Regions from separate parts of the Pseudomonas sp. LBUM1671 genome, predicted to be linked through region 1. Evidence: predicted binding sites of a transcription regulator. Region 1 holds the regulator's gene; each other region holds the start of a gene.
What was found. The regulator FliA, encoded in region 1, starts transcription of late flagellar genes. The targets are predictions, from matches to a motif close to CTAAAGTTTNNNNNNNNNNNGCCGNTAA.
Positions count from the first base shown of each region.

Region 1 (7,632 bases):
TGCGAATCGCTTCCGGCTCAGCGCCGTCCACCAGCAGTTGCAGACCTTTGCGCGAATAACTGTCAGGTTCGGCATCGGCCACCCCTTCCAGACCGAGCAGCCCTTCCTTGCGCGCGGTCAGGCTCCAGTTGACGACGCGGTCGATACCGCCGGCCAGGTCAACGCGCGGCGGAAACAGAATCCAGCCAACGATTTGCATGGCACGCTTGAAAGCGCTCATCGGCGATTGCAGCAACGCCGCGCCGACGGTCCCACCGATTACGATCAGTGCCGCCGGGCCGTTGGCCAATGCGCCGAGGTGACCGCCTTCAAGGTAATTGCCGCCAATGATGGCGACAAACGCCATGATGATCCCGATAAGGCTTAAAACATCCATCAGATACAGGCCTCGACCAAGTGTCTGCCAATATCGTCCAGGCCGTAGATCGCGTCGGCGAGGTCTGCTTTGACGATCGCCATCGGCATGCCGTAGATCACGCAGCTGGCTTCATCCTGTGCCCAAATCGCACTGCCGCCCTGCTTGAGCAGGCGCGCGCCTTCACGACCGTCGGCGCCCATGCCGGTCAGTACGACCGCCAGAACTTTGTCGCCGTAGGACTTGGCGGCGGAACCGAAGGTAATGTCCACGCACGGTTTGTAGTTCAGACGCTCGTCGCCCGGCAGGATTTTCACCGCGCCACGGCCATCGATCATCATTTGCTTGCCACCCGGCGCCAGCAGCGCCAGGCCCGGACGCAGGATGTCGCCATCCTCGGCTTCCTTGACGCTGATGCGGCAAAGCTTGTCCAGCCGTTCGGCGAAAGCCTTGGTGAAGGCGGCCGGCATGTGCTGGATCAGCACGATCGGGGCCGGGAAGTTGGCCGGCAACTGGGTCAACACCCGCTGCAAGGCAACCGGGCCGCCCGTGGACGTGCCGATGGCCACCAGTTTGTAGGCTTTGCGTTTTGGCGCGGGCGACGACGGGCCCGACGATGCCGGGGCGTAGCTACGCGCCGGAATCGGTGCCGCTGCCGGACGCGCAGGCGTGCTGCTGCCGTAACTGCTGACGCTCGAAGGCGCAGGCGTCGGGGCTGGCGCGGCGACAGGAGCCGGTGCGCTGTAGGTGTTGGCACGACGGTTACTGCGCGAGATGCTGAGAATCTTCTCGCACAGCAGTTGCTTGACCTTCTCCGGGTTACGGGAGATGTCTTCGAAATTCTTCGGCAGGAAATCCACCGCGCCAGCGTCCAGCGCGTCGAGGGTTACCCGAGCGCCTTCGTGCGTCAGCGAGGAGAACATCAATACCGGGGTCGGGCAGCGCTGCATGATGTGCCGCACCGCCGTGATGCCATCCATCATCGGCATCTCGTAGTCCATGGTGATCACGTCTGGCTTGAGGGCCAGCGCCTGATCGATCGCCTCTTTTCCGTTGGTCGCCGTACCGACGACCTGGATATTCGGATCCGCTGAAAGAATTTCCGAGACGCGGCGGCGGAAAAACCCCGAATCGTCCACCACCAGGACTTTGACTACCATAAACACTCCGTTAGGACGGAGCGAGGCTCAGTCGCCCCGCTCCACCAGAATCAAATACGCCGTGCGGCGTAACGCTTGAGCATGCTCGGTACATCGAGAATCAGCGCAATGCGACCGTCACCGGTGATGGTGGCGCCCGACATGCCCGGGGTTCCCTGGAGCATTTTGCCCAATGGCTTGATGACCACTTCTTCCTGGCCCACCAGTTGGTCGACGACGAAGCCGATCCGCTGAGTGCCCACCGAAAGGATCACCACGTGGCCCTCGCGCTGCTCTTCGTGAGCGGCGGAGCTGACCAGCCAGCGCTTGAGGTAGAACAATGGCAGTGCCTTGTCCCGCACGATCACCACTTCCTGGCCGTCCACCACGTTGGTGCGCGACAGGTCGAGGTGGAAGATCTCGTTGACGTTCACCAGCGGGAACGCGAACGCCTGGTTGCCGAGCATGACCATCAGCGTCGGCATGATCGCCAGGGTCAACGGGACCTTGATGACGATCTTCGAGCCCTTGCCCTTGGTCGAATAGATATTGATGGTGCCGTTGAGCTGGGCGATTTTGGTTTTCACCACGTCCATGCCCACGCCGCGTCCGGAGACATCGGAAATTTCGGTCTTGGTCGAGAAACCCGGCGCGAAGATCAGGTTGAAGCAATCGGACTCGCTGAGGCGATCGGCTGCATCCTTGTCCATCAAGCCTTTCTTCACGGCGATGCCGCGCAGAACGTCAGCGTCCATGCCTTTGCCGTCATCGGAGATGGACAGCAGGATGTGGTCGCCTTCCTGCTCAGCGGACAGGATCACCTTGCCGCTGCGAGGCTTGCCCATCGCTTCGCGTTCGGCCGGCTCTTCAATACCGTGGTCGACCGAGTTGCGCACCAAGTGGACCAGCGGGTCGGCCAGGGCCTCGACGAGGTTCTTGTCGAGGTCGGTTTCTTCGCCGACCAGCTCCAGGTTGATCTCTTTCTTGAGCTGGCGAGCCAGGTCGCGAACCAGACGCGGGAAGCGCCCGAAGACTTTCTTGATCGGTTGCATCCGGGTCTTCATGACCGCGGTCTGCAGGTCGGCCGTGACCACGTCTAGGTTCGACACGGCCTTGGACATGGCTTCGTCGCCGCTGTTGAGGCCCAGACGGACCAGGCGGTTACGCACCAGAACCAGTTCGCCGACCATGTTCATGATTTCGTCGAGACGCGCGGTATCAACCCGCACGGTGGTCTCGGCTTCACTGGCCGGTTTTTCCGGTGGTGGCGCGGACGGTGCACGGGCTGGAGCCGGTGCAGCGGCAGCCGCTGGCTTCGGCGCTTCGGCTTTCGGCTCGGGCGCCTTGGCAACCGGTTTCGGCGCCGCAGCCTTGGCGGCTGGAGCAGCGACTGCTGCACCTGTGCCGACTTCGGTGAACTTGCCTTTGCCGTGCAATTCGTCGAGCAGCGACTCGAACTCGTGATCGGAGATCAGATCGCCACCAGCCGCTTTAGCGGTTGGCGCAGCCGGCGCAGGTACGGCGGCAATGGCCGATTCCAGCGCATCCACCGCAAAGTTGCCCTTGCCGTGCAGTTGATCGAGCAATGCTTCGAATTCGTCGTCGGTGATGTCAGAGCTGTCGCCTGCCGCTTTCGGGGCAGCCGGTGCAGCGGGCGCTGCCACTGCGTCGACAGCGAACTGGCCTTTGCCGTGCAGTTGATCGAGCAACGACTCGAACTCGGCATCGGTGATTTCGTCGCTGGCCGCAGAATCCGCAGCAGCCACTGGAGCAGCTGCCGGTGCTTCGGCTTGAGCCTTGACGGCGTTCAGCGAGTCCAGCAGTTGTTCGAATTCGTTATCGGTGATGTCGCCCGACTCTTCAGCGGCCGGTGCTTCGACCACTTCAGCCACCGGTGCAGCTTCATCAGCCGTTTGCGGCTCGGCCAGACGGGCCAGTGCCGCGAGCAATTCAGGCGTGGCAGCCGTGATCGGGCTGCGTTCGCGCACTTCGGTGAACATGCTGTTCACCGCGTCCAGCGCTTCGAGAACCACGTCCATCAGTTCCGAGTCGACGCGACGTTCACCCTTGCGCAGGATGTCGAACACGTTCTCGGCGATGTGACAGCACTCCACCAGCTCGTTGAGCTGGAGGAAGCCGGCGCCCCCTTTTACAGTGTGAAAACCGCGAAAAATTGCATTGAGCAAATCCGCATCATCCGGTCGGCTTTCCAGCTCGACCAGCTGTTCGGACAGTTGCTCTAGAATCTCGCCGGCCTCAACCAGGAAATCCTGAAGGATCTCTTCATCGGCGCCGAAGCTCATTAAGGGGGTGCTCCTGAGGTCTAAAAACCTAAAAAACCTAAAATGCTAAAACTCTAAAATCCTAGGCTGGATAACAAATCGTCCACATCGTCCTGACCGGACACAACGTCTTCTCTTTTATCGGCATGAATCTGCGGACCTTCACCCTGAGAGAGATGTTTTTGCGGATCTTTTTCAGCGAGCATCGCATCACGGTCATGTTCGATACCCGCAAAGCGGTCTACCTGGCTGGCCATGAGCACGAGCTTGAGCAAGTTGCTTTCAACTTCGGTGACCAATTGGGTTACGCGTTTGATCACTTGACCGGTGAGGTCCTGGTAATCCTGGGCCAGCAGAATGTCATTGAGGTTGCTCGACACCGTGCGATTGTCTTCGCTGCTGCGTGTCAGGAAACCGTCGACCCGCCGAGCCAGTTCGCGGAACTCTTCGGCTCCGACTTCGCGACGCATGAACCGACCCCAATCCGTGCTCAACGCCTGGGCTTCTTCGCTCAGGCTGTTGACCAGCGGCGTGGCGTTCTCCACCAGGTCCATGGTGCGGTTGGCGGCAGCCTCGGTCAGCTTGACCACATACCCCAGGCGCTCGGTGGCGTCCGTGATCTGCGACACTTCCTCGGCTTGCGGCATGTTCGGGTCAATCTGGAAATTGACGATCGCGCTATGCAGCTCGCGAGTGAGCTTGCCCACTTCCTGATACAGGCCGCGGTCACGGGTCTGATTGAGCTCATGGATCAGTTGCACGGCGTCGCCGAACCTGCCTTTTTCAAGGCTTTCGACCAGTTCGACCGCGTGTTTTTTCAGGGTCGATTCAAAATCGCCCAATGAAGATTCTTTATGCTCCATAGCTCCCCCGTGGCGCAGTGGATCAACCGATGCGTTCGAAAATCTTCTCGATTTTTTCTTTCAACGCCTGGGCCGTGAAGGGTTTGACCACATAGCCGTTAACACCGGCCTGGGCCGCTTCGATGATCTGCTCGCGCTTGGCTTCTGCAGTCACCATCAGCACTGGCAGGTGCTTGAGCTTTTCATCGGCGCGTACGTGACGCAGCAGATCGATACCGGTCATGCCAGGCATGTTCCAGTCCGTTACCAGAAAGTCGATGCTCCCGCTGTTGAGAACCGGAATGGCGGTAGTGCCATCGTCAGCCTCGACCGTGTTGGTGAACCCAAGGTCACGCAACAGGTTTTTTATGATCCGCCGCATCGTTGAGAAGTCATCAACGATGAGGATTTTCATGTTCTTGTCCAATTCGACCTCCAAGCAGTCTTAAACGCGCCCAGCACCTGGACGCGCCATTTCAATCAATCCGGCAATGCATTCGATGACTGTCTGGAGCACAACAGATCGCGACCGGTGCAGTTCAACACCCCACCGGCCTCGTTCGCAGTGTCCCCACACTGCCTTCAGCGCGCTCGCCACTCCCCCAAACGCCCCCGCAAACGGGCCGCGCACTGGCTATGTAACTGGCTGACCCGCGATTCGCTGACCCCCAGGACCTCACCGATTTCCTTGAGGTTCAGCTCTTCGTCGTAGTACAGCGCCAACACCAGTCGCTCACGCTCCGGCAAATTGGCAATCGCGTCCGCCAGCGCTGCCTGGAAGCGTTCATCTTCCAGATCGCGTGACGGCTCCAGATGTGCACTCGCGCCATCCTCGTGCAGCCCTTCGTGTTCGCCGTCCTGCAACAGATCGTCGAAACTGAATAACCGGCTGCCCAGGGTGTCGTTCAAAATCCCGTAATAATCATCGAGACTCAATTGGAGTTCGGCCGCAACCTCATGATCTTTAGCGTCACGACCGGTTTTAGCTTCAATCGAGCGAATTGCGTCGCTGACCATCCGGGTATTGCGGTGGACCGAACGTGGCGCCCAGTCCCCCTTGCGTACTTCATCGAGCATCGCGCCACGGATTCGAATGCCCGCGTACGTCTCGAAACTCGCGCCTTTGCTGGCGTCATATTTGGTCGATACTTCAAGCAGGCCAATCATCCCGGCCTGGATCAGGTCTTCAACCTGAACACTGGCCGGCAGACGGGCCAGCAAGTGGTAAGCAATGCGTTTGACCAGTGGCGCGTAACGCTCGATCAGCTCGTACTGCGCATCACGTGCCGACTTCTTGTAGAGGTTGTAGCCACTGGCTGTCATAGGACGGGTCCTGCGGTCTGTTGCACGAGGCGCTCGACGAAAAACTCCAGGTGCCCACGCGGGTTGGCAGGTAACGGCCAGGTGTCGACCTTCTGCGCGATTGCCTTGAACGCCAGGGCGCACTTGGAACGCGGGAAGGCTTCGTAGACGGCGCGCTGCTTCTGCACAGCCTTGCGCACGCTTTCGTCGTAAGGCACCGCGCCAACGTATTGTAGGGCGACGTCGAGGAAGCGGTCCGTGACCTTGGTCAACTTGGCGAACAGGTTGCGACCTTCCTGCGGGCTCTGGGCCATGTTGGCCAGGACGCGGAAGCGGTTCATGCCGTAGTCGCGGTTCAGCAGTTTGATCAACGCGTAGGCATCCGTGATCGAAGTCGGCTCGTCGCAGACCACCAGCAAAACTTCTTGCGCGGCGCGAACGAAACTGACTACCGAGTCACCAATGCCCGCAGCGGTGTCGATCACCAAGACGTCGAGGTTGTCGCCGATATCGCTGAAGGCCTGGATCAGGCCGGCGTGTTGGGCCGGGCTCAAATGAACCATGCTCTGCGTGCCGGACGCGGCCGGGACGATGCGGATACCGCCGGGGCCTTGCAACAGCACGTCGCGCAGCTCACAGCGGCCTTCGATCACGTCGGCCAGGGTACGTTTGGGTGTCAGCCCCAGCAGGACGTCGACGTTCGCCAGCCCCAGATCGGCGTCCAGCAGCATGACGCGCCGGCCGAGCTCAGCTAGAGCCAGGGACAAGTTCACTGACACGTTAGTCTTCCCGACGCCACCTTTGCCGCCGGTCACCGCGATCACCTGTACGGGATGCATGCTGCCCATGTTATTTCTTTACCTTGTCTTGCATAGACGGAGGCCACATTACTGGCTGCGCGTTCATCAACTGAACAATGCATGGCAGACCATCGATGTAGGTACAAAAACTGTTCATTAGTACCTCAGCCAACCTGCTTGGTCGGGCTGTGGTAAATATCAGCGAACATGTCAGCCATGGCTTCTTCGCTGGGTTCTTCCTGCATTTGCACGCTTACGGCGCGACTGACCAACTGATGACGACGCGGCAGATGCAAATCATCCGGAATACGCGGGCCATCGGTCAGGTAAGCCACCGGCAATTCATGACTGATCGCCAGGCTCAACACCTCGCCCAGACTTGCCGTTTCATCCAGTTTAGTCAGGATGCAGCCAGCTAGCCCGCAGCGCTTGTAACTGTGATAAGCGGCCGTTAGAACCTGTTTCTGGCTGGTGGTTGCGAGAACCAGATAATTTTTTGACTTGATGCCACGTCCAGCCAGGCTTTCGAGCTGCATGCGCAGGGCCGGATCACTGGCCTGAAGGCCCGCGGTATCGATCAGCACCACGCGTTTGCGCAACAAGGGATCCAGCGCCTGCACCAGCGATTGGCCCGGATCGACGTGAGTGACCGACACGTTGAGAATCCGGCCCAGGGTCTTCAATTGTTCCTGAGCACCGATACGGTAGCTGTCCATGCTCACCAGCGCGATGTTTTGCGCGCCGTATTTGAGCACGTAGCGGGCCGCGAGCTTGGCCAGGGTGGTGGTCTTGCCCATGCCGGCCGGGCCGACCATGGCAATCACGCCGCCCTCTTCCAGTGGCTCGACTTCCGGCGTGGCAATCATCCGCGCCAGGTGCGCCAGCAACATGCGCCAGGCCTGACGGGGCTCG
Region 1 is NZ_CP166782.1:1,747,385-1,755,016, reverse strand. Features, by position in the region: gene ACA060_RS07910 (flagellar motor protein) at 1-376, opposite strand, end outside; gene ACA060_RS07905 (protein-glutamate methylesterase/protein-glutamine glutaminase) at 376-1,515, opposite strand; gene ACA060_RS07900 (chemotaxis protein CheA) at 1,566-3,797, opposite strand; gene ACA060_RS07895 (protein phosphatase CheZ) at 3,851-4,639, opposite strand; gene ACA060_RS07890 (chemotaxis response regulator CheY) at 4,662-5,033, opposite strand; gene fliA (RNA polymerase sigma factor FliA) at 5,201-5,941, opposite strand; gene fleN (flagellar synthesis regulator FleN) at 5,938-6,768, opposite strand; gene flhF (flagellar biosynthesis GTPase FlhF) at 6,885-7,632, opposite strand, start outside.

Region 2 (7,632 bases), 2.9 Mb from region 1:
CCGATGCCAATCCGTACCTGGCGATCGCTGCCAGCCTGGCCGCCGGTTTGTATGGCATCGAAAACCAACTGGAGCCGAGCGAGGCGATCCAGGGCGAATTCGAGGTGCCGGATAATCTTTCGTTGCCGTGTACCTTGCATGCCGCTCTTGAGCGTCTGAAACGTAGCCAATTGGCGAAGGAACTGTTTGGCAAGGAGTTCATCGAAGGCTACGTCGCTTCGAAGACCATGGAATTGACCAGCTTCTTTGATGAAATTACTCCCTGGGAGCGCCGTGTCCTGGCCGCCCAGGCCTGACGACCTGTCGTCTTCGGGCTATCTTTTCGGATAGCCCGTTTCTCACCGCAAGGAGCCGCTCGGAACGCCGATGCGCCAAATCTGGAAACCTTTTCGAGCGCTTTATTTTGCCTCGCTGATGATGTTGATCGGTTCAGGCTTGCTGAGTACGTACCTGGGCTTGCGCCTGGCGGCGGATAACGTCGACAGCCTGTGGGTCGGTGCGTTGATGGCGGCCAACTATTTCGGCCTGGTACTGGGCGGCAAGATCGGTCACCGGCTGATCGCCCGGGTCGGGCATATTCGCGCCTATTCGGCCTGCGCCGGGATTGTCGGCGCGGCGGTGCTGGGCCACGGCCTGGTCGACTGGCTGCCGGCCTGGATTTTCCTGCGGGTGATCGTCGGCCTCGGCATGATGTGCCAGTACATGGTCATCGAAAGCTGGCTCAATGAGCAGGCCGAAGCGTCGCAGCGCGGTACGGTGTTCAGCGGCTACATGATCGCCTCGTATCTGGGGTTGGTACTTGGTCAGTTGATTCTGGTCATGCACCCGGCCCTGGGCCTGGAACTGTTGATGCTGGTCGCGTTGTGCTTCGCGCTGTGCCTGGTGCCGGTGGCACTGACCCGGCGGATTCACCCGGCGCCCTTGCATCCGGCGCCGATGGAACCGCGGTTCTTCATCAAACGGGTGCCGCAGTCGTTGAGCACGGTGCTGGGGGCGGGGCTGATCATTGGCTCCTTCTACGGTCTGGCGCCGCTGTATGCCTCGCAACAAGGGTTATCCACCGAGCAGGTCGGTCTGTTCATGGGTAGCTGCATTTTCGCCGGGCTGCTGGTGCAGTGGCCGTTGGGCTGGCTGTCCGACCGTTATGACCGGGCGTTGCTGATCCGCTGCTTTGCGGTGGTCCTGGCCCTGACCGCGTTGCCGCTGGCCATCATGCAGCAGGTGCCGCTGGAGGTTCTGTTTGTCGCCGGGTTCTTCTGTTCGCTGGTGATGTTCTGCCTGTATCCGCTGGCCGTGGCGTTTTCCAATGACCACGTCGAAGGTGATCGCCGCGTGTCCCTGACCGCGATGTTGCTGGTGACCTACGGCGTTGGCGCCAGTATCGGGCCGTTGGTGGCCGGGGTCCTGATGAAGCTGTTCGGCAGCCACATGTTGTATGCCTTCTTCAGTTTCTTCGCGTTGGTGCTGGTGTGGCGGATTCGCCCGAAAGCGGTCACCAACCTGCACCAGGTCGAAGATGCGCCACTGCATCACGTGGCCATGCCGGACAGCATGTCGAGTTCGCCGCTGGTGGCGTGCCTTGACCCACGGGTCGATGAGCAGGTGGTACAGGATCAGATGCAGAACCCGATCAACCCTGAGCCGGAACCTGAACCTGAACCTGAACCCGAACCGGATCCCGACACCGATCCACCACCCGAAGACCCGGACGCGGGTCGCGAGCAGAGTTTCACCGAAGCCAGGCCTTAAACCGGCGCATAAAAAAACGGGCAGTCACCGCAAGGGACTGCCCGTTTTTGTTGAAGCGCCGTATTACATGTCGTCTTTGTCGAAACGGCGCGCTTCACGCTGAAGCTGATAGACGAACCGTTCGACCTGGCGCTGCACCTGACCGCTCATGTTGTGGAAGCGGATGCCGGCGAAGGTGGTGGAGATTCTTTCTTCGAAGTGCAGGTAACGCAGTTCCACCGGCGCGGTCATGCTGCCGAAGGGCAGGTCGGCGATAAAGCGGTCGTAGACCTGACCCAGTTGCAGCCTGGCGGTGATGTCACCTTCAAAGCGCAGCTTGCAGCCAGTGGCGGAAATGTCGAGCAGCTTGCCTCTGATCGGGAACTTGAGCTTTTCACCGCCCAGTTCGACATCGACCAGTTGCGCCAGCTTCAACGCAGCCCGGAAGGCATTGCGGCGCTGGTGGTAGACCACTTCATCGGGGAGGGTGCCGCGGTAGCAGCGACCACCGGACTCATCGATGGTCAGCGGACCGTTGCTTTCCCACGCGATGCGCACGCCGTCGTGGAAGCCTTCAACACGGAAGGGTTCGCCAGCCAGCAGAAAACGTTCGCCGTCGCGAGGCACCATCTCGTCCAGGGCAATTCGGTTGCCGTCACGGTCGACGTCCACCAGATAGCTCTGGAAGCGCTGGCTGCGTTCGTGGAACGTGATGATCAGCGGGTCATGGCTCTCTTGCAGCTGCCGCAGGTTACCGGCGATCTCCATCGGCGTGGATAGCACCTTGGGTGGCTGCGGAGCATCGTCCGCGTTTAAGGCATTGAACACGGTTCATCATTCTCCAGACAAAATTTGACTGCGACTTGCCAGCATACTGCCAGCATGTGACGCGTCTTGATAGAGCGTGCTCATTAACAGGCTCAAGCCTGACTAAGCGGGCGCGGCTTCGCTAGCATGGAGGTTGATCCGCGGGCATCGTAAAGCGCTGGCGGTTCGCCGCCGGTGAGGATTTTCAGCTGATTGGCCGTGGCGGCCTGCTGGACCAGGATCGACTGGCCATTATTGATGTTGGCCGCCTGGCATTGAGCCAGGAGATCGGTCAGTTTGTCGCTCTGTTCCAGCAACTGATCGCCGATACTCGACTGGCTGGCGAGTTGCTCCAGGCCACTACGATTGATCGGCAGGTTCAGGCTGGCAAGGATTTCGCTGCGCTTGCGGCCATGCTGTTCAAGCAGAATGATCATTGCCTGTTTCTGCGCCAGAATGTCTTCGAGCAGCGGCATGTCGCGACCGTGCAAAGCGATGGATTCGGTTTGCAGTAACTCCAGCAAGTATTGCGCTGGAGCAAAGTCGTCGGTGATCAGTTGCAGTAAATTAGTGTCGTGCATGGCTGGCCTTGGGGTTTAAGCGTCCAAAAGCCTGGCGCAGGCCGTGGCCTAGCGCTGGGCTTCGAAGTTGAGCAGTTTGCTGGCTACACGGTTGCTGTCGACTTTATAGCTGCCATCGGCAATCGCTGCTTTCAACTCGGCCACGCGGGCATTGTCGACGGCAGGCTGATCGCGCAGCTTGTCAGTGACCTTCTGCAACTGTTGAGCCTCATTGCTGAGGTGTACCGATTCCCCGCTTTTGGCGGTACTGGCCTGTTCGGCCGGGGTATTCAGCGGCGCGGATTTGCCGGTTTCGGCAGTTTCCTTCGCGGTGCTGGTACGCGTACTACCGGTAAGTGATGAGGAACTGTTCAAACGGCTGAAATCGATGACCATGATAAAAACCTCTGGGTATTTGGACGCTTGCCATGTTTTCGGCTCTCCCTGCGAAAACTTTAGGCCCATTTATCAATGAGCGTGCATGCGCCAGCGCTTGTCCTGCCTGCGGCACAGTTTAGGGAACAGCCGGGCGGCGCGCCATCTTTCACCCACAGATCGTTCTACATGGCCACTTCCACCTGGCCAGGCGCCATGACTTGCGCCTTGATGACCCGCTGGGAGTTAAGGTTTTTCACTCGAATCTGTTCACGCAAGCCGCCGTTGGACAAGGCTTCGCCCGGCATACGCACACTGAGCGTACCACTGCGGGCGGTGATCACCACTTGATCGCCCTTGCTGATGACCTCGGCCTGTTCGAGATGAACCAGCGTCAGCACCTGATTGGCGACCGTTGGTCGGGTAAGTTTCTGCCCGACAGCCTGGTCCATGGACGTGAAGTAACCCTGGTTGATCTGGCTGATGTCCCGCTCGCGCAACATGACATCGCCAGGCTCGATGACCCCCGCGCGTTTGAGCGGCCGCGTGGTCGTGACAACGTCCCGAAACAGGCGGACTTGAGCGGGCACGAAGACGGTCCAGGGGGATGTGCTGTCGCAGCGGACCTTGACCGTGACCCGTCCGATCGGGGTCGCCGGGCTCTCCAGGGTCGCTGTCAATTCCTTGTCGCACATGGGCATGCGCAGTCGCGGATCGAGCTGGCTGACCTCGATTTCGTAGCGGCCTTCCGTTTGACTGGTGGCCAAATAGTCCTCTACGGTGAATTCAAGAAAGCCCTGAGTGACGCCGATAAGCATGTCAGGCAAGGTAACCGCGTCAGCAAGGGCAGGGCTGCCAGCGTTGAACAGGCAAACGGCCGACATCGCGCAAAGCCATTTGCGGGAAGTTGATGTCAGGCGTCGGAAAAATGTCGGTTCTGTGTTCATAAGAGTTAAAAAGCAAGCGCCGTGCCGTTTAGCAATAAATGTGCGTCGCAACACACTTAAGCGTTGGTGTAGGAGTCTGTGCATGGCTGGTGTAATGGATGCGGTAAACCAGCGCACGCAACTGGTTGGGCAGAATCGCCTTGAGCTGTTGTTGTTCCGTCTTGACGGCCAGCAGCTGTATGGGATCAACGTGTTCAAGGTACGTGAGGTGCTGCAATGCCCCAAGCTGACCCTGATGCCCAAGTCCAGTCCTGTCGTGTGCGGTGTGGCAAATATCCGGGGGGCGACCATTCCGATTCTTGATCTGGCGATGGCGACCGGCTCCGGTGCGCTTAAAGATCAAAGCAACCCGTTCGTGATCATCACGGAGTACAACACCAAGACCCAGGGTTTCCTGGTGCGATCGGTGGAGCGCATCGTCAACATGAACTGGGAGGAGATTCACCCGCCACCCAAGGGCACGGGACGCGATCATTACCTGACGGCTGTGACTCGGGTCGACAATCAGTTAGTCGAAATCATCGACGTCGAGAAAGTGCTGGCGGAAGTGGCGCCGACACCGGAAGCGATTTCGGTCGGCGTAGTGGATGTCGAAACCCAGCACAAGGCGTTGTCATTGCGGGTATTGACGGTCGATGACTCGTCGGTGGCGCGCAAGCAGGTGACCCGTTGCCTGCAGACGGTCGGCGTCGAAGTGGTGGCGTTGAACGACGGCAGGCAAGCGCTGGATTACTTGCGCAAGCTGGTCGATGAGGGCAAGAAGCCGGAAGAAGAGTTCCTGATGATGATTTCCGACATCGAGATGCCGGAAATGGACGGGTACACCCTGACGGCCGAGATCCGAAACGACCCGCGCATGCAAAAGCTTCATATCATCCTGCATACTTCGTTGTCAGGTGTGTTCAATCAGGCGATGGTCAAGAAAGTCGGCGCAGATGACTTCCTTGCCAAATTCCGTCCTGATGACCTGGCATCCCGGGTAGTTGACCGGATCAAAGCAGCAGATATCAGCTAGGGGCCTTCTGCCCCTGGTGGTTAACACGATTTAAGAGGCGGCATCTTTGTCTACGGGTAATTTGGATTTCGAACAGTTCCGGGTATTCCTGGAAAAAGCCTGTGGCATTTTGCTCGGTGAAAACAAGCAGTACCTGGTCTCGAGCCGTCTCAACAAACTGATGGAGCAGCAAGGCATCAAGTCCCTGGGTGAGCTGGTCCAGCGCATCCAGACCCAGCCGCGCAGCGGTTTGCGCGAGATGGTGGTGGATGCCATGACCACCAACGAAACCCTGTGGTTTCGTGACACCTATCCGTTTGAAGTCTTGAAGAACAAGGTGCTGCCCGAAGCGATCAAGGCGGCCCCCGGCCAGCGTCTGCGGATCTGGTCGGCGGCGTGCTCGTCGGGTCAGGAACCGTATTCGCTGTCGATGTCGATCGACGAGTTCGAGCGGGTCAACATGGGCCAGTTGAAGATGGGCGCGCAAATTGTCGCGACCGATCTGTCCGGCACCATGCTCACCAACTGCAAGACCGGCGAGTACGACAGTCTGGCCATCGGTCGTGGTCTGTCGCCCGAGCGTCTTCAGCGTTACTTCGACCCGAAAGGGCCGGGACGCTGGGCCATCAAGGCGCCGATCAAGAGTCGCGTGGAGTTTCGCTCGTTCAACCTGCTGGACAGCTACGCGGCTCTGGGCAAGTTCGACATCGTGTTCTGCCGCAACGTGCTGATCTACTTCTCCGCCGAGGTGAAGAAAGACATCCTGTTGCGTATTCACAGCACGCTCAAGCCGGGCGGCTATCTGTTCCTCGGCGCCTCCGAAGCGCTGAACGGTTTGCCGGATCATTACCAGATGGTCCAGTGCAGCCCGGGGATCATTTACCAGGCGAAGTGATTGGTTGGCAGCATCAAAAAACGGGAGCCCTCAGCGGCTCCCGTTTTTTTTGCCTGCCAATATCTCACCAACACCACATACCCCTGTGGGAGCGGGCTTGCCCGCGATAGCGTCGTATCAGTCGACATCAACGCAACCTGTGACACCTCCATCGCGGGCAAGCCCGCTCCCACAGGTCATAGGGTGTTCTTCTGATTGCGCAAAGCGGCAGAAAAGCGGCAGGCGGCGGAAATCGGTTGCCGCTTTTCTGGCATTGCCGCCTTGCCACTGCCCGCAAAGCCCCGGTTTCCGGGCTTTTTTGAATTGGCACGCGGCTTGCTATGTCTCTGTTACGAAAAATCAGGTCACCCGAAGGTTTCCCGACATGAGCATCAGCTTCGATAAAGCGCTCGGTATCCACGAACAAGCCCTGGGCTTCCGCGCCCAGCGTGCCGAAGTCCTGGCCAACAACATCGCCAACGCCGACACCCCGAACTACAAGGCTCGGGACCTGGAATTCTCCAAAGTGCTCGCCGCACAGAACGAGAAATCCAAGGGCGGCACGTTTGCCTTGAACATGACCAACAACCGCCATATCGAGGCCGAAGGCCTTGGCAATGGCGACGAGTCGCTGATGTATCGCACGCCGATGCAGCCGTCGATCGACCAGAACACCGTGGACGCCCAACTGGAACAGTCGAACTACGCGGAAAACGCCGTGGGCTTCCAGGCCAGCTTCACCCTGCTCAACAGCAAATTCAAAGGGCTGGTGTCAGCCCTGCGCGGAGAGTAATTCATGTCTCTATCCAGTGTTTTCAACATTGCCGGTAGCGGCATGAGCGCCCAGACCACTCGCTTGAACACCGTGGCTTCGAACATCGCCAACGCCGAAACCGTCTCATCGAGCATCGACCAGACCTATCGCGCTCGTCACCCGGTGTTCGCCACCATGTTCCAGGGTGGCCAGAGCGGCGGCAGCGATTCGCTGTTCCAGAACCAGGACGCCGCCGGTCAAGGCGTGCAAGTGCTGGGCGTGGTCGAAGATCAGAGCAACCTTGACGCGCGTTACGAGCCGAACCATCCAGCCGCCGATGCCAAGGGCTACGTCTACTACCCGAACGTCAACGTCGTCGAAGAAATGGCCGACATGATTTCCGCCAGTCGTTCGTTCCAGACCAACGCCGAAATGATGAACACCGCCAAAACCATGATGCAGAAGGTCCTGACCCTCGGTCAGTGATAAGGGGCGACTCAGATGAGTGTTACCGATACCACCAGCGGCGTGAGCATCAAGGACGTCCTGGCCAATTCTTCGGTCAAGACCAATAACACCAGCAGCGACGGTCT
Region 2 is NZ_CP166782.1:4,657,296-4,664,927, reverse strand. Features, by position in the region: gene ACA060_RS21560 (glutamine synthetase family protein) at 1-296, shown strand, start outside; gene ACA060_RS21555 (MFS transporter) at 367-1,749, shown strand; gene ACA060_RS21550 (flagellar brake protein) at 1,813-2,556, opposite strand; gene ACA060_RS21545 (flagella synthesis protein FlgN) at 2,649-3,116, opposite strand; gene flgM (flagellar biosynthesis anti-sigma factor FlgM) at 3,165-3,491, opposite strand; gene flgA (flagellar basal body P-ring formation chaperone FlgA) at 3,656-4,417, opposite strand; gene ACA060_RS21530 (chemotaxis protein CheV) at 4,500-5,432, shown strand; gene cheR (protein-glutamate O-methyltransferase CheR) at 5,479-6,306, shown strand; gene flgB (flagellar basal body rod protein FlgB) at 6,671-7,078, shown strand; gene flgC (flagellar basal body rod protein FlgC) at 7,082-7,525, shown strand; gene flgD (flagellar hook assembly protein FlgD) at 7,541-7,632, shown strand, end outside.
Region 2: a site for FliA is predicted at 3,527-3,554, ahead of flgM (flagellar biosynthesis anti-sigma factor FlgM). Genes of this name have one in related genera too.

Region 3 (7,632 bases), 1.2 Mb from region 1:
CCCGGGGGCGTTTGCGGGTGTCCTGCCCCGTCGGCCTGGCCCACGAAATGCTGCCGACGGTGATCAGCAGATTCCTGGAAAAACACCCCCAGGTGCAGCTGGAAGTCATGCTGCTCAATCGCCGGGTCGATCTGGTGACCGAGGGCGTCGATGTCGCGCTGCGCGTCCGTGAGTTGGGCGATGAGGATCCGTTACTGGTGACCCGTCGCTTACGCCAGGCTCAGATGGCGATGGTCGCCAGCCCGGCCTTCCTGCACGGCCGTGAGATCAACCACCCCGAGGACCTGAAAACCTTGCCGGTACTCGGCGCGCTGGAAGCCGACCGCATGGTGCACATCCGCATGCTCGATCAACAGGGCAAAAACTATGACTTGAGCCTGGAAGCGCGATTGGGCATCGACGATTTCATCGTGCGCAAGGCCTGCACGCTCGCCGGTCAGGGTTTCACCATGCTGCCGATGATGTATTGCGAACAGGAACTGGAAAATGGTTCGCTGGTGCAGTTGCTGCCCGACTGGTCATTGCCTGGCGGCTGGCTGCAAGCGGTCTACCCTCATAGGCGCGGCGTGATGCCGGCCGTGCGGGCCTGGATCGACCATCTGATCGAATCATTCAATGCCTGCGGGGACCGATTGATATGAAGGCTGGACGCATGAGCGAAGAGGACGTCGCGCAATTCTGTCTCGCGCTGCCCGGCGCGCGGGAAGACTACAAATGGGGAGGCGTTCGGGTGTTTTCGATTGCCGGGAACAAGATGTTCGCCTTGCAGAACCTGCGCGGCGATTCCCTGGCGTTCAAGGTCGACAAGGACCTGTTCCTCGGGCATTGCGACCGTCCGGGCATCCACCCGGCGCCGTATCTGGCGCGGGCGCAATGGATCATCATGCAAACGCCCTACCCGCTGGGTGCCGAGGAACTGCAGGAATTGTTGAAACGTTCGCACCAACTGGTGGTGAGCAAGCTGCCCAAGCGTACCCAGGTCAGCCTGCTGCTTTAGTGTTCTTTCTTTTAGAACAATGCAAACAGATGGGCGCCAAGAAACAGCTGATCGATCCAGAACACCTGGTGCATGAGCACAATCAGCCAGAACACCAGCTGGTACGAAACCTTGCGGGTCTTGTGCCGAAACACCTGCTGAGCCAGCAAGGCACCCGGCCAACCGCCCGCCAGTTCCACCGCGTGCAACACGTTTTCCGGGGTCCGCCAGCTGTCGGCGCGCGCCTTGCGCTTGTCGCTCCAGTACAGAAAGAACGCCAGCACGCTGACGATGCCATAGGCCGCCAGGGGAATCAGCGAAACCCCGTGCAGCCACAGCGACACCGAGCCCGTCAGCGGCAGCGCGCACAGGACCGCCAACACCAGCAGTTTCAGCCGTGGATGCTGGAACCACTCGCCCCCGGACCGGCGTCCGGGGTTGTTGCGCGCGCTGGCGTCACTCATGGATTGACCGCGGTCCAGTCGACCCAGCCAAACTGCCAGGTGGCCAGGATCACCAGGCCGAACGCGATGCGATACCAGGCGAATGCCGCGTAGCTGTGACTGCCGATGAAGACCAGCAAGGCCCTGACGGCAATCATCGCGAAGATGAACGCCGTGACGAAGCCGAGCGCAAATACCGGGAAGTCAGACGGCACGAACAGATCGCGGTACTTGTAGCCTGAATACACCGCTGCCGCGACCATGGTGGGCATCGCCAGGAAGAACGAGAACTCCGTGGCAGTCTTGCGCGACAACCCGAACAGCAGACCGCCAATGATGGTCGAGCCGGACCGCGAAGTCCCGGGAATCATGGCCAGGCATTGGGCAAAGCCGACTTTCAGGGCATCTTTCCAGGTGATTTCGTCGACGGTGTGGGCGTGCACTTCGTGCTGGCGCCGTTCAGCCCAGAGCATGACGATACCGCCCACGACCAATGCCGTGGCCACCGTGATCGGGTTAAACAGGTAGTGGTGAATCAAATCGGAAAAAATCACCCCCAGCACCACGGCCGGCATGAAGGCGATCAGCAGGTTCGCGGTAAAGCGTCGAGCGCTCGGCTGAGTGCGCAAGCCGGTGACCACATCGAAGATCTTGCGGCGAAACTCCCACACCACGGCCAGGATCGCCCCCAGCTGGATAATGATGTTGAAAGCGATGGCGCGCTCGCCACCGAAGTTGAGCAGGTCAGCCACAATGATCTGGTGGCCGGTACTCGAAATGGGCAAAAACTCCGTCAGCCCCTCTACAACCCCGAGAATCAATGCCTGAAAGGCGGTCCAAAGATCCATCAATCCCCCAAAGGCGATGCGCCAAGGCATGCCCCGTTAGTTTTTTAATCGTTCACTGCGCCAAGCGTAGCCGAAGTCCCGCGCACAAAGGATCCAGACGAAACCGTAAAAATTCCGTGAAAAATCAACTTGGATTCAGGTTTTTCCGCGCGGGGCCGAAATCCTATCAGACAAGCCTCGATAACGCTGCCGCGTAATGAGACTTGGGTCGCATATGCCCGACCGGCAAAGCGTGGTTGGATGCTGGCAATCGTTTATTACAAGAAAAAGAAATCGGAGTGACAGCGTTATGAACAGCTTGCGCAGTGTGTCGATCAGCCGACGCTTGTGGCTCATCTTGATCGTGTCGGTGGTGATGTTATTAACCTTGGGCGTGTTGATGCTCAAGCAGATCCATGACGACCTGTATCAGGCCAAGGCCCAGAAAACCCAGCACGTGGTGCAGACCGCCAGCGGCATTCTGACTTACTACCATGGCCTGGAAACCGCCGGCACGCTCACCCGCGATGCCGCGCAGAAACAGGCACTGACCGCCGTGCGCGGGCTGCGTTATGACCAGAACGACTATTTCTGGATCAACGATCTGACGCCGGTGATGGTGATGCACCCGGCCAACCCCAAACTCGATGGCCAGAACCTCTCGGCGATCCGCGACCCCGACGGGTTTGCACTGTTCAACGAAATGGTCGCCGTGGCCAAGGCCAAGGGCGCCGGCACGGTCAACTACCGCTGGCCTAAACCGGGTGCCAGCGATCCGGTTGAAAAAACCTCTTACGTCAAACTGTTCGAGCCGTGGGGTTGGGTAATTGGCTCCGGCGTGTATATCGATGACATGCAGGCGGAGTTCCATGCCCAGGTCTGGAAGGCTTCTTTCGTCGGCCTGGTGATTGCGCTGATCATGGCGTTGCTGGTGATCATGATTGCTCGCAGCATCGTACGTCCGCTTCAGGCCACGGTGAACGCCATGGCCAATATTGCCAGCGGTGAAAGCGACCTGACCCGCAGCCTCGACACCCATGGCCAGGATGAAGTCACTCAGTTGGCCCGGCACTTCAATGCCTTCACCGCCAAACTGCGAGGGGTGATCAGCGAGCTGCAAGTGTCCGCCAGTGCCCTGGGCCAGTCCTCCAGCGAATTGGGCAACGACGCCGCACAGGCTCAGCAGCGCAGCCAGCAACAGTCCCAGCAAATGGAACTGGTGGCGACTGCGATCAATGAAGTGACTTACGGCGTGCAGGACGTGGCCAAGAATGCCGAACATGCGGCCAGCGAAATGCGCGATGCCGAATCCCAGGCGCAGCAGGGCCAGATCAACATTGATGGCAGCTTGCAGCAGATCGACAAACTGTCCGGCACCATTGATCAAGCGGTTGAAGTGATTCGTACCCTGGCGGCTGAAAGTACCCAGATAGGCAGCGTGCTGGAGGTGATCCGCTCCATTGCCGAGCAAACCAACCTGCTGGCCCTCAACGCAGCCATCGAAGCCGCCCGGGCCGGTGAACAAGGTCGAGGCTTTGCTGTGGTGGCCGATGAAGTGCGCCTGTTGGCCCAGCGTACGCAGAAGTCCACGGCGGAGATCCAGTCGATGATCGAACGCCTGCAAACTCACTCCGAAGCGGCGGTCAAAGTGATCGGCGACAGCAGCCGGGCGTCGCAATTGACCATCGAACAGGCCGGTCTGGCAGGCGCCAGCCTGAATGCAATCGGCCAGGCGTTGCGCAACCTCAACGGACTGAACGCCTCGATCGCCAGCGCGACCCTGCAGCAAGCCCATGTGGTGGAAGACATCAATCAGAACGTCACCCAGGCGGCAGGCTTGTCCCACAGCACTGCGCTGGCAGCCGAGCAATCGAGTGTGGCCAGCGTTCGGCTCAAGGACTTGAGCGAGCAGGTGAACAGCCTTCTCAAACAGTTCCGCGTGTAAAAGCAAACACAGAACCCTGTGGCGAGGGGATTTATCCCCGTTCGGCGACGAAGTCGTCGTGAAATCAGACAACTCGGTAAACCAGATAGACCGTGCGTTTAGGTTTTACGACTGCTTCGCAGCCGAACGGGGATAAATCCCCTCGCCACAGGACGCTGCTCGACAGCGGCTATGGGTTGGTTCTACTTCGCGACGTCTGTCGGTACAATCCGCCCCCCTCTTTCGTTTTCACCAAGGAACCTCCATGTCCGGGCTTGAACTGTTTGCCGCCTCCCTCGGCGTGATTGCCGTCTGGTTGACGGTCAAACAGAACCCCTGGTGCTGGCCGATCGGTCTGGTCATGGTGCTGCTTTATAGCTGGATCTTTTTTGAAGTGAAGCTGTATTCGGACATGCTCCTGCAAGTGATCTACGCCGCGCTGCAGATTTACGGCTGGTGGCAATGGACCCGCGCGGGTGAGGCGAATACCGGTCGGCAGGTCAGCCGGCTCGATGGAAAGTCGATCGCAACGAGCCTTGCAGCCGGCGCCATCGGCAGTCTGTTGCTGGGTGCCGCCATGGCGCACTGGACTGATGCCGCGCAGCCATGGCTCGACGCTGCACTGACCGGCTTTAGCCTGGTGGCACAGTTATGGATGGCGCAAAAACGCGTGCAGTGCTGGCCGTTGTGGGTCGCCCTTGATGTGATTTTCGTCGGGCTGTTCCTTTATAAAGGCATGTACCTGACTGCTGCCCTCTATGCGTTGTTCCTGTTGCTTGCCGTACAAGGCTGGCGTGAATGGCGCGCTGACCCGGCCTTGCACGCATGAAAGTGTTGGTACTCACTGGCCCGGAATCGAGCGGCAAGAGCTGGCTTTCGGGCGAGATACACGCCAACTTTGGCGGCATATTGGTCGAAGAGTACGTTCGGCACTTTATCGAAAGCGAAGCTCGAGAAACCCGCTACGATGACATTACATCGATAGCTCATGGCCAGCTTACGTGGGAGGACGAAGCACGAGCCCGGCAACCGTCACTGCTGATTCTCGATACGCATCTACTCAGCAATATCCTTTGGAGCCGCACGTTGTTTGGCGCTTGCCCGGCATGGATCGAGCACGCATTGCTGGCGCGGCACTACGACCTGCATTTACTGCTAAGCCCTGAAACCGTGGCCTGGCATGACGACGGGCAGCGTTGCCAACCGCAATTGGCAGAACGCCAAACGTTTTTCCAGGCCAGCCGCGAATGGCTTGACCTGCACCGCCAGCCTTGCCAGGTCTTGCAAGGGGACTGGCAACAGCGCAAGGACGCGGCATTCGAAGCTGTGACGCGCTTGCTCAAGGCCTGACCTGGGTGCCCCACCCCGCCGAAACTGTCCATCCCTGAAACACCCATTCCTGCGCAAACCCGCGATCTAAAGCGGCTCGAGCGTTCCCGCAAGAAAATGTTAAGCCAGTGATACAACCTTCGTTCAATGCCCCCAGCGAGCACCGCCGCCCGCATGGACCGCGTTTTTGCGCGGCTCTGTCTCGTTGGTGTTACACAATTTTTTTGACCACCCCGACAATTTAAGTCAACCGACTGTTTTTCAAGGAAAAACAGAAAGCGGCACACCTTCTGCTCTCTACCTCGCAACGCTGATAAGGGCCAGCGTTCCAATTACAGAAGGAATTGCCGCCGTGGGGAAATTTGATAGAAGCATCTATGGCCTACTGTTGATCGGATGCGCACTGGGAACCGGTGTCTCGCTGCCCGCACAGGCTGACAACGGCCTCATTACCATCACCCGTGATGTGCAGACGCGCAACGCAACGATTCCTCCGCTAATCCCCGATCCCAACCCCACGACCGTCAATGCCAACCCGTCCAGACAAATCCTCCAGCAAACGAACGAGTTGAGCGACGGCGACTTTGCCAACGTCGCCAGTGGTGCAGGCATCAACCGCCTGGTCACTCAAAACACCAACAACCTGGGCGGCAATATCAGCAACCAGACCCAACTTTCCAACCTCCCTGCCGGACGTTCGGGAAATTCGGGCAATGGTATTGCCAACATGGTCAATTCCAACATCCAGCAAGGCCTGGGTGCTCTGAAAATCATAACGGGAGACCGTTAAGATGAATCGTACGCTGCTGATGATCGCCATGTTTTGCAGTGCATCGACCTTTGCCCAACCTCCCGTCATCAATAACGCCGACATCGACGGTTCGGGCATGCAGTACCAAGGCAACCTCACCGTCAACCAGGCGGCGGGCGATCTTCAGCAACAGGCCAACGCCCGGGCCATCGCCATTGGTACCAATGCCAGTGCGACCACGCAGATTCGCCAGCGTTTGCGCACCGTTGTCGACCCCAGAATTGATGCCCAGTCCAACATTCAGGGTGACTCCTTCAGCCACGGCAACGGCGTACTGGGTGTCAACCAGAGCGCAGGTGCCAGTAACCAGCAAGCCAACGCACTGCGGATAAGCATCAGTAAACAGCCGCAAAGTATCGACGACAGCGTCCTCATGCAACAGAACGTGGCGCTGCTCAACAACTCCGATCCAACTGACTCTGCACCCGGCTATCGCCAGGTCACTACCAGTGACCAGGCATTCACCGGTAGCCGTGGGGTGATCCAGTTGAATCAGAGCGCCGGGGTGGGAAACCGCATGGCCAACACCCTGAGCGTACGGGTCGTGGATTGACCCAAAAGGTAAGAAACAACACTTAACCTAAAATAAGTACGGAGAATCACCATGAAACCTTCGATGGCACTAAAGCCTCTGGTTTTCGCAATTGCTGCGGTCATGGCTGTTGCTGTACAAGCTGGGCAAAATGATCGGCGTGGCAACCATCACGGTCATCACAACGGTGGCCAACAACAAACCCCTCCTGCAAGAATGGTCCCAATCAATGCGACTGCCAATGCGACGGACCGGCAGAACAGTACCGGCAATAGCATCTGGAATGAAGGGACAGAAAACTCGGCCGAGATGAGCAGTTCGGCCGCAGGCGCGAGCGGCAACGTCGGCGTCAACGTGGCGGCCGGTGCCGGCAACCAGCAAGACAACGCCGCCGCCATCGCCAACGCAGCCTCCGACAACGCCGCGATCGATAACAGCTTTGTGTTCGGCACGGCCACTGCCACCGCTGACGTGAGGCAAGTCAGCAACAATAACCGCGTCGATAACTTTGGCTCCACCAACTCTGCCGTAATGAGCGGATCTGGCGGCGGCAGCAGCGGCAACATGGGTATCAACATTGCTGGCGGCGATCTGAACCAGCAGAAAAACACCATGGCAATTGCCAACGCCAATGCTCCACTGGGTAATGCAACCGCCACCGCGTCTGCCGTTCAAAACGGTCCCGGCCTGATCGTGAACAACAACGCTGATCGGACCTACCGCGTTGATACGATCACCGTTACCAATACGGCGAGCGGCAGTTTCTCCAAAGATAAGTCGTTTGAGGCAA
Region 3 is NZ_CP166782.1:2,968,640-2,976,271, reverse strand. Features, by position in the region: gene ACA060_RS13750 (LysR substrate-binding domain-containing protein) at 1-641, shown strand, start outside; gene ACA060_RS13745 (MmcQ/YjbR family DNA-binding protein) at 638-997, shown strand; gene ACA060_RS13740 (DUF1294 domain-containing protein) at 1,009-1,440, opposite strand; gene ACA060_RS13735 (undecaprenyl-diphosphate phosphatase) at 1,437-2,267, opposite strand; gene ACA060_RS13730 (methyl-accepting chemotaxis protein) at 2,557-4,191, shown strand; gene pnuC (nicotinamide riboside transporter PnuC) at 4,436-4,999, shown strand; gene ACA060_RS13720 (AAA family ATPase) at 4,996-5,520, shown strand; gene fapA (functional amyloid chaperone FapA) at 5,852-6,289, shown strand; gene fapB (fibril amyloid subunit FapB) at 6,291-6,863, shown strand; gene fapC (amyloid-like fimbrin subunit FapC) at 6,915-7,632, shown strand, end outside.
Region 3: a site for FliA is predicted at 2,402-2,429, ahead of ACA060_RS13730 (methyl-accepting chemotaxis protein). Genes of this name have one in related genera too.

Region 4 (7,632 bases), 2.0 Mb from region 1:
CGGTGGTTCCGGTGGCGCCGGTCGTACCGCCGTCGCGCCGTGGCTGGTGGATCGCGGCGGCCTTGCTGGCGCTGCTGTTGCTGCTTCTGGCGCTCTGGGCTTATTGGTGGTTTATGCACCGCGAACCCGTCGTTGTGGTCCCGCCTGTAGCGCCCGTGGTGACACCGGTCGAGAAACCGGTCGAGCCTGTTCCCGAGCCTGTCGTGGAACCCGAGCCGGTTCCAGAACCCGAACCGGAACCCGTTCCAGAACCGGTACCGGTACCGGTACCCAAGCCAGTCCCACCGCCAAAACCGGTTGTGGCCGCACCGCCACCGCCACCGGCGCCGACGTTGGACAACTTCGCCTGCCGCAAAAAAGCGCCAAACGCGGAGATCCCGCAATTCGTCGTGGTGCTCGACACCTCGGGCTCGATGGATTTGAACATCAAGTCCGTCAAAGCTGACGAGGACTGGTTCTTCGGCAATGAGCTCAACAAATACCTGGATGTGAACCGCACCACGCAGATTTTCGCCAAGCCCAGCCGCATGGACGTCGCCAAGGATTCGCTGGCCGGCATGATCAACGGGCTGGACCCGAAAATCGACACGCGCCTCATCACCTTCGCCGGCTGCGAAAGCACACCGGACCAGGGCGTATTCAAGTTTGGCGACCGCCAGCGGCTGATCAACGGGATTCGAGGACTGGTGCCCAACGACGGCACACCGCTGGCCGACAGCCTGGCCCACGCGGCAAGCACCGTGGACGGGCGCAATAACGATGCCGTGATCGTGATGTTTGTCGACGGTGAGGACGGTTGCCAGAAAGACGTGTGCGCGGTCTCCCGCCAAATCGCCAGGGACCAACCGCGCCTGCGGGTCAACGTGGTCAAAATCGGCGCCGGTGGCCCGTCACGCTGCATCGCGGAAAACACCGGAGGTCGGGTTTACAGCAGCACCAATGCGGCGGAGCTGGGCAAACAGTTGAAACTGGCGAGCAAGGAAGTGTCTAGCAATGCCAAGTGTGATTGATCGTCTGATCTGAACATTGAGGTGACCCCAATCGCGGGCAAGCCCGCTCCCACAGGTTATATGTCGTTCCAGTTTCTTGTGAACGACACAAATCCTGTGGGAGCGGGCTTGCCCGCGATGGCTATTTCAGAGGCGCCTCAACGAAACCGGTCAACCTCTTGGCGCAAGTCCGCCGCCAGCTTCTCCAGCTCTTTAGCGGTCACGGCCAGGTTCGACACCACTTCCCGCTGCTCACTGTTCGCCAGGGCAATGCTCTGCAGGTTGCTGCTGAGCAAGGTCGCGGTGCTGCTCTGCTCCTGGGTCGCGGTGGTGATCGCCGCGAATTGCTGGCCAGCCGAACGGCTCTGCTCATCGATCCGCGCCAGGGCCGAGGCCACGTTGGCGTTGCGTGACAAGCCTTCCTGCATCAGCACATTGCCCTGCTCCATCGTGCTGATGGCGTTGCCGGTTTCTTGCTGGATGCTTTGAATCATCCCGGAAATTTCATCAGTAGCCTGACGCGTACGCGAAGCCAGGTTACGCACCTCGTCGGCCACCACCGCAAAACCACGACCCTGCTCACCGGCACGGGCCGCTTCGATGGCCGCGTTCAGCGCCAGCAGGTTGGTTTGTTCGGCGATCGAGGTAATCACCCCGACGATGCCGCCGATTTCCTGGGAGCGCTGACCGAGGGTGTTGATTACTGTCGCGGTGCTGTTCAGCGCACCAGCGATTTGTTCCAGAGACGAGGACGCTTCGTCCATCGACGTACGACCGATCTGCGTTTGCTGTGCGTTTTCCTGGGCCAGACGCTGGGTGTTGCCCATGTTGTCGGCAATGTTCAGGGAGGTCGCGCTGAACTCTTCCACGGCACCGGCCATGCTGGTGATTTCGCCCGACTGCTGCTCCATCCCTTCATAGGCACCACCGGACAGACCAGACAACGCCTGGGCGCGGCTGTTGACCTCGCCCGAGGCCTTGCGGATGTGCTCGACCATGGTCGACAAAGCCTGGCTCATCTGGTTGAAGGCACGAGCCAGCTGACCGATTTCGTCATTGCTCGATACGCTCAGGCGCACGCTCAAATCACCGGCGCCCAAGGCTTCTGCCTGACGCACCAGATCACCCAGCGGCGCAAGTTTGCTGCGCAACAGCCAGACTGCCGAGCCGACCGCAATCAGCATCGCCAGCAGGCTGCCGATTGCCAACTGAATGCCGACACTCCAGGTCACGGCGTTGATTTCGGCTTTGGGCATGCTCGCCACCACCGACCACGGGCCACCTTCGAACGGCACGGCCACGCTGTAGAAGTCTTCGGACTTGTCGCTCCAGAAATCACCCTTGCCCGGGGTTTTCGCCAGATCGACGATGGCCGGGACGGCTTGATCCAGCGTTTGCACGCCGGCGATCGGCACCAGCCACTTCTTCTGCTCATCGAGCAGCGCCAGGGAGCCGGTCTGGCCGATGCGGAAGCGTTTCAGATTCTCGAACTGCGCGTTCTGCGCGTCGGTGTAATCGAATCCTACGAACAGCACGGCAATCACCTTGCCGCTGCTGTCGCGCACAGGCGTGTACTGCGTCATGTAGGAGCGGTCGAATAACAAGGCACGACCGACATAGCTCTGACCCGCCATCAAGCGCGCATAAGCCGGGTTAGCGTGATCCAGCAAGGTGCCGATGGCACGGTTGCCATCCTGTTTGGTCAGGGAGGTACTGACCCGGACGAAGTCTTCGCCGCTGCGCACAAACACCGTCGCAACGCCCGCGGTCATTTGCTTGAACTCGTCCACTTCCTTGAAGTTGTTGTTCAACACCTCGCTGCCCAGGTGCAGGCCCGGGGTCTGGGTGCCGGCCACGGCCACTGGCTCGTCCGGATGCACGCTCAGGCCTGCGCTGAAGCGTTTCTCGAACAGACCGGCCAGGCGCTGGGTGCTTTCACGCAACGTGCCGTGAAAAGTACTCAACTGATCGGCCAGCAGCCGGGCTTCACTGGCCAGGTGCTCTTCGCGGGTGGCGAGGTTGGCAGAGTCCAGCGAACGCAGGGCGAATACGGTACTGCCAGTGATGACAATCGCCAGTATCACGGCAAGCGCAAGACCAAGCTGTGAGGCGATCCGGGCACGAGGTTGAGACATGACAGCTCCTGGCCGAGTGACCGGATCATCCTGATCACGATGCGCACTCGGCAAAAATTCAAATGGGAATTGCGACGAACCTGCACGAAGGTTCCACCTGCAGATTTTCGGCGGCAAACCTGAATACTTGAGTAATTAGCGGGGATATGGCGCAAGGCCTCTATTGCAGAGGCTCTAACGATTCAGCTCAAGCGCTCTACAGCCGGTAAATCCATTGTCCGGACCTCGCCTTGCAGGAAATCGCTGAGGCGGCGCAAACGTTCACCTCCCGGGCGGGTTTTCGGCCAGACGAGGTAATAATTCTCTCCACTGGCGACAGCCGTCGGCCACGGCAAACTCAGGCGACCCTGAGCGACATCCTCCGCCACCATCAGCAAATCGCCCATGGACACACCGTAGCCCCGGGCAGCGGCAATCATGCCCAGCTCCAGCGTGTCGAACACCTGGCCACCCTTGAGCGATACCTGATCGGCCAGCCCCATGCGCGCCAGCCATGTTCGCCAGTCGCGGCGGTCCGGCGTCGGGTGCAGCAGTTCGGTGCTCGCCAGACGCGCCACATCCCACGGCTGATCCTTCAGCAGATTTGGCGCGCCCACTGGAATCAGCTCCTCTGGAAACAACAGCGTCGCTTCCCAATCCGGCGGGAAATGGCCGTTGCTGAGGATGACGGCGCAGTCGAAGGGTTCGTGGTTGAAGTCCACGGTATCGATGTCCATCCAGGCGCTGGTCAATTGCACTTCGTTGCCCGGTTGCAAGTGCCGGAAGCGGCTGAGGCGCGCCAACAGCCAGCGCATGGTCAACGTCGACGGGGCTTTCATGCGCAGGATGTCGTCTTCGGCGCGCAAGGTATTGCAGGCGCGTTCGAGCGCGGTAAAACCTTCACGAATGCCGGGCAGGATCAGCCGCGCCGACTCGGTCAGTTGCAGGTTGCGCCCGCTGCGGTGGAACAGTCGGCAGGCAAAATGCTCTTCGAGGGTACGAATGTGTCGACTGACCGCGCTCTGGGTGATCGACAATTCTTCAGCGGCGCGGGTAAACGAGCTATGCCGCGCCGCCGCTTCGAATGCGCGCAGGGCATACAAGGGAGGAAGACGACGGGACATTCGCAAAGCTCCTATAGCGCGGTCACGCCACGTTAGCAGAAACTTGTCAGCATGAGTTTGACTCATGCTACCCATCCTTTTTATCCCTTTGTGAAAAGCCCGCAGAGCGCCGAGAATCGGCTCTCTTCTGTTTACACTGAAATCGAGGCGTGATGACCATGCAGCATCCAGCACGTACCGAACTCTGGGCCATCCTGCGGCTGGCGGGGCCGTTGATTGCCTCGCAGTTGGCGCACATGCTGATGGTCCTCACCGACACCTTGATGATGGCGCGCCTGAGTCCGGAGGCGCTGGCCGGTGGCGGCCTGGGCGCGGCGACGTATTCGTTCGTGTCGATCTTCTGCATCGGCGTGATCGCAGCGGTCGGCACCCTGGTGGCGATCCGTCAGGGCGCGGGCGATATCGTCGGCGCCGCGCGACTGACCCAGGCCGGATTGTGGCTGGCGTGGCTGATGGCGCTGGCGGCCGGTCTGTTGCTGTGGAACCTCAAGCCGGTGCTGTTGCTGTTCGGCCAGACCGAAACCAACGTCCAGGCTGCCGGGCAGTTTCTGCTGATCCTGCCGTTCGCCCTGCCCGGCTACCTGAGCTTCATGGCCCTGCGCGGTTTTACTAGCGCCATCGGCCGGGCGACGCCAGTCATGGTCATCAGCCTCGGCGGCACCGTGGCTAACTTCCTGCTCAACTATGCGTTGATCACCGGGATGTTCGGGCTGCCGAAAATGGGCCTGGTGGGCATCGGGCTGGTCACGGCGATTGTTGCCAACCTGATGGCCGTGGCGCTGGCGCTGCACATCCGTCGGCATCCGGCCTACGACGCTTATCCGCTGCGCCAGGGTCTGTCACGTCCAAACCGTCAGTATCTGAAGGAACTGTGGCGCCTCGGGCTGCCCATCGGCGGCACTTACGCGGTGGAAGTCGGCTTGTTTGCGTTCGCCGCGCTGTGCATGGGCACCATGGGCAGTACGCAACTGGCGGCGCACCAGATCGCCCTGCAGATCGTTTCGGTGGCGTTCATGATCCCGGCGGGCATTTCCTACGCGATCACTATGCGCATCGGCCAGCATTACGGCGCCGGGCAGTTGCTGGATGCGCGCCTGGCCGGTCGGGTCGGGATCGCCTTCGGCGCGGCGGCGATGCTGGGTTTTGCCATGGTCTTCTGGTTCCTGCCGAATCAGTTGATCGGTTTGTTCCTCGACCATAACGACCCGGCATTCCGGGACGTTATCAACCTGGCTGTAAGCTTGCTGGCGGTGGCGGCGTGGTTCGAGCTGTTCGACGGCACGCAAACCATCGCCATGGGCTGCATTCGCGGGCTCAAGGACGCCAAGACCACGTTCCTGGTCGGGCTGGGTTGCTATTGGCTGATCGGTGCGCCAGCGGCGTGGTGGATGGCGTTCAACTTGAACGGGGGGCCGACAGGCGTCTGGTGGGGGTTGGCACTGGGATTGGCGTGCGCGGCGGTGAGCTTGACGCTGGCGTTTGAATGGAAGATGAAGCGGATGATTCGGCGGGAGCCGGCGTCGCAGCGTTTCGACGTCGCCCAGACAGAGTGATATCCCTGTAGGAGCGAGGCTTGCCCGCGAAGGCGGCGCATCAGTTACCAACAATGTCGACTGACACGCCGCCTTCGCGGGCAAGCCTCGCTCCTACAGGGGCTGTGGTTAGCTCACCACTTCCAGGGCGGGCTGCTGGCTGCTGCCAAACGTCAGATACTCAATCAACTCCGCCAACGGCAGCGGCTTGCTGATCAGATACCCCTGCACCTGATCGCAGCCAAACCCGCGCAACAAATCCAGTTGCTCCGCCGTTTCCACGCCTTCGGCCACCACTTCAAGATTGAGGTTGTGCGCCAGGTTGATCATCGCGTGGACCAGTTTGCGGTTCTCTTCGCGCTCTTCCATGCCACCGACAAAGCTCTTGTCGACCTTCAGCAAGGCAATCGGCAGGCTGTTGAGGTGCACGAAGGACGAGAACCCGGTGCCGAAGTCATCCAGTGAGAAGCGCACGCCCAGGCGCCCGAGGGCATCCATGGTCTGCTTCACCAGGTCGCTGCGGCGCATCACAGCGGTTTCGGTCAGTTCGAACTCCAGCCATTGCGCCTCGACGCCGCGCTCGGCGATCAGCCGGCTCAGGGTCGACAGCAATTGGCTGTCCTGAAACTGCCGGAACGACAGGTTGATCGCCATGTGCAGCGCCGGCAAACCGCGCTCGCGCAGCGCCTGCATGTCCCGCAGGGCCCGGGAAATCACCCAGTAACCGAGCGGCACAATCAGACCGCTTTGCTCGGCCAGCGGCACGAACTCGCTGGGCGCCAGCAAACCGCGCTCGGCATGTCGCCAGCGCACCAGGGCTTCGAGGCCGACGATCTGGCCGTCCTCCAGGTTCAGGCGTGGCTGGTAATGCAACTCCAGCTCGTCACGGCGCAAGGCCCGGCGCAGCTCGCTTTCGAGGTCGGCCATGCTGCGGGCATTGCGGTTGATGCGTTCGTTGAAGATATGAAAGGTGCAGCCCTGAGTGCTCTTGGCCTGCTGCATGGCGATGTGTGCGTGCCACATCAGCGGGTCGGCGCCGGCCTGGGCCCGGGCGTGGGCGATACCGAGGCTGGAACCGATCAACAGGCTTTCGCCGTCGACCCAGTAAGGCTCGGCCAGGGCTTCAGTGATGCGTTCGGCCATCCATTCGGCGCGTTGAGGCGCACGGCGGGTGTCGATCAACAGGGCGAATTCGTCGCTGCCCAGCCGCGCCAGCTGATCGCCGGCCTCAAGCTGGCTTTTCAGGCGCGCGACCACTTGCAGGATCAAGCGGTCGCCGGCCTGGTGGCCGAGGGCATCGTTGGCGTGTCGGAAGTTGTCGAGATCAAGGTGACCGAGGGCCAGGCCGCGGCCGTCGTTTTCCGCCAGGCGCGCGGCGAGCAAGGTCTGGAAACCCTGGCGATTGGCGATGCCGGTCAGCGGGTCCTGCTCGGCCAGGCGCTGCAGGGTGTTTTCCAGCAAGCCGCGTTCGCGCACATGGCGCAGGCAGCGGCGCAACATGCCGGGATCGAGATGATCGCGCACCAGCCAGTCGCTTACGCCATCCGGCGGCGCCAGTGGCTCGTGCTCCAGCAATAACACCGTCGGCAAGCTGCAACGGCCAGGAAGCGGCTGAAGCGCAGGAATCGTCAACAACACCGCATTGCGGTTGTCATCGAACAGACTGCTGACCGACTCCCAGCTCGGCGCGCTGATGAGCACGGCCGAGCTCCCCATCGGAGCCAGACACTCGCGCAACAACGCTGTCCACGCCGGCTCTTCAGCCAGTAGCAGCAAACGCAAGGGTTCGACAGGCGTAGACAAGCTAGCTCCCTAGACTCTGCAAAGATGTAGGCGGCAGGCATTATGCCGCGCCATCAACCAATGACCAAAT
Region 4 is NZ_CP166782.1:6,105,020-6,112,651, forward strand. Features, by position in the region: gene ACA060_RS28285 (vWA domain-containing protein) at 1-1,010, shown strand, start outside; gene ACA060_RS28290 (methyl-accepting chemotaxis protein) at 1,148-3,124, opposite strand; gene ACA060_RS28295 (LysR substrate-binding domain-containing protein) at 3,307-4,227, opposite strand; gene ACA060_RS28300 (NorM family multidrug efflux MATE transporter) at 4,386-5,780, shown strand; gene ACA060_RS28305 (putative bifunctional diguanylate cyclase/phosphodiesterase) at 5,889-7,562, opposite strand.
Region 4: a site for FliA is predicted at 3,229-3,256, ahead of ACA060_RS28290 (methyl-accepting chemotaxis protein). Genes of this name have one in related genera too.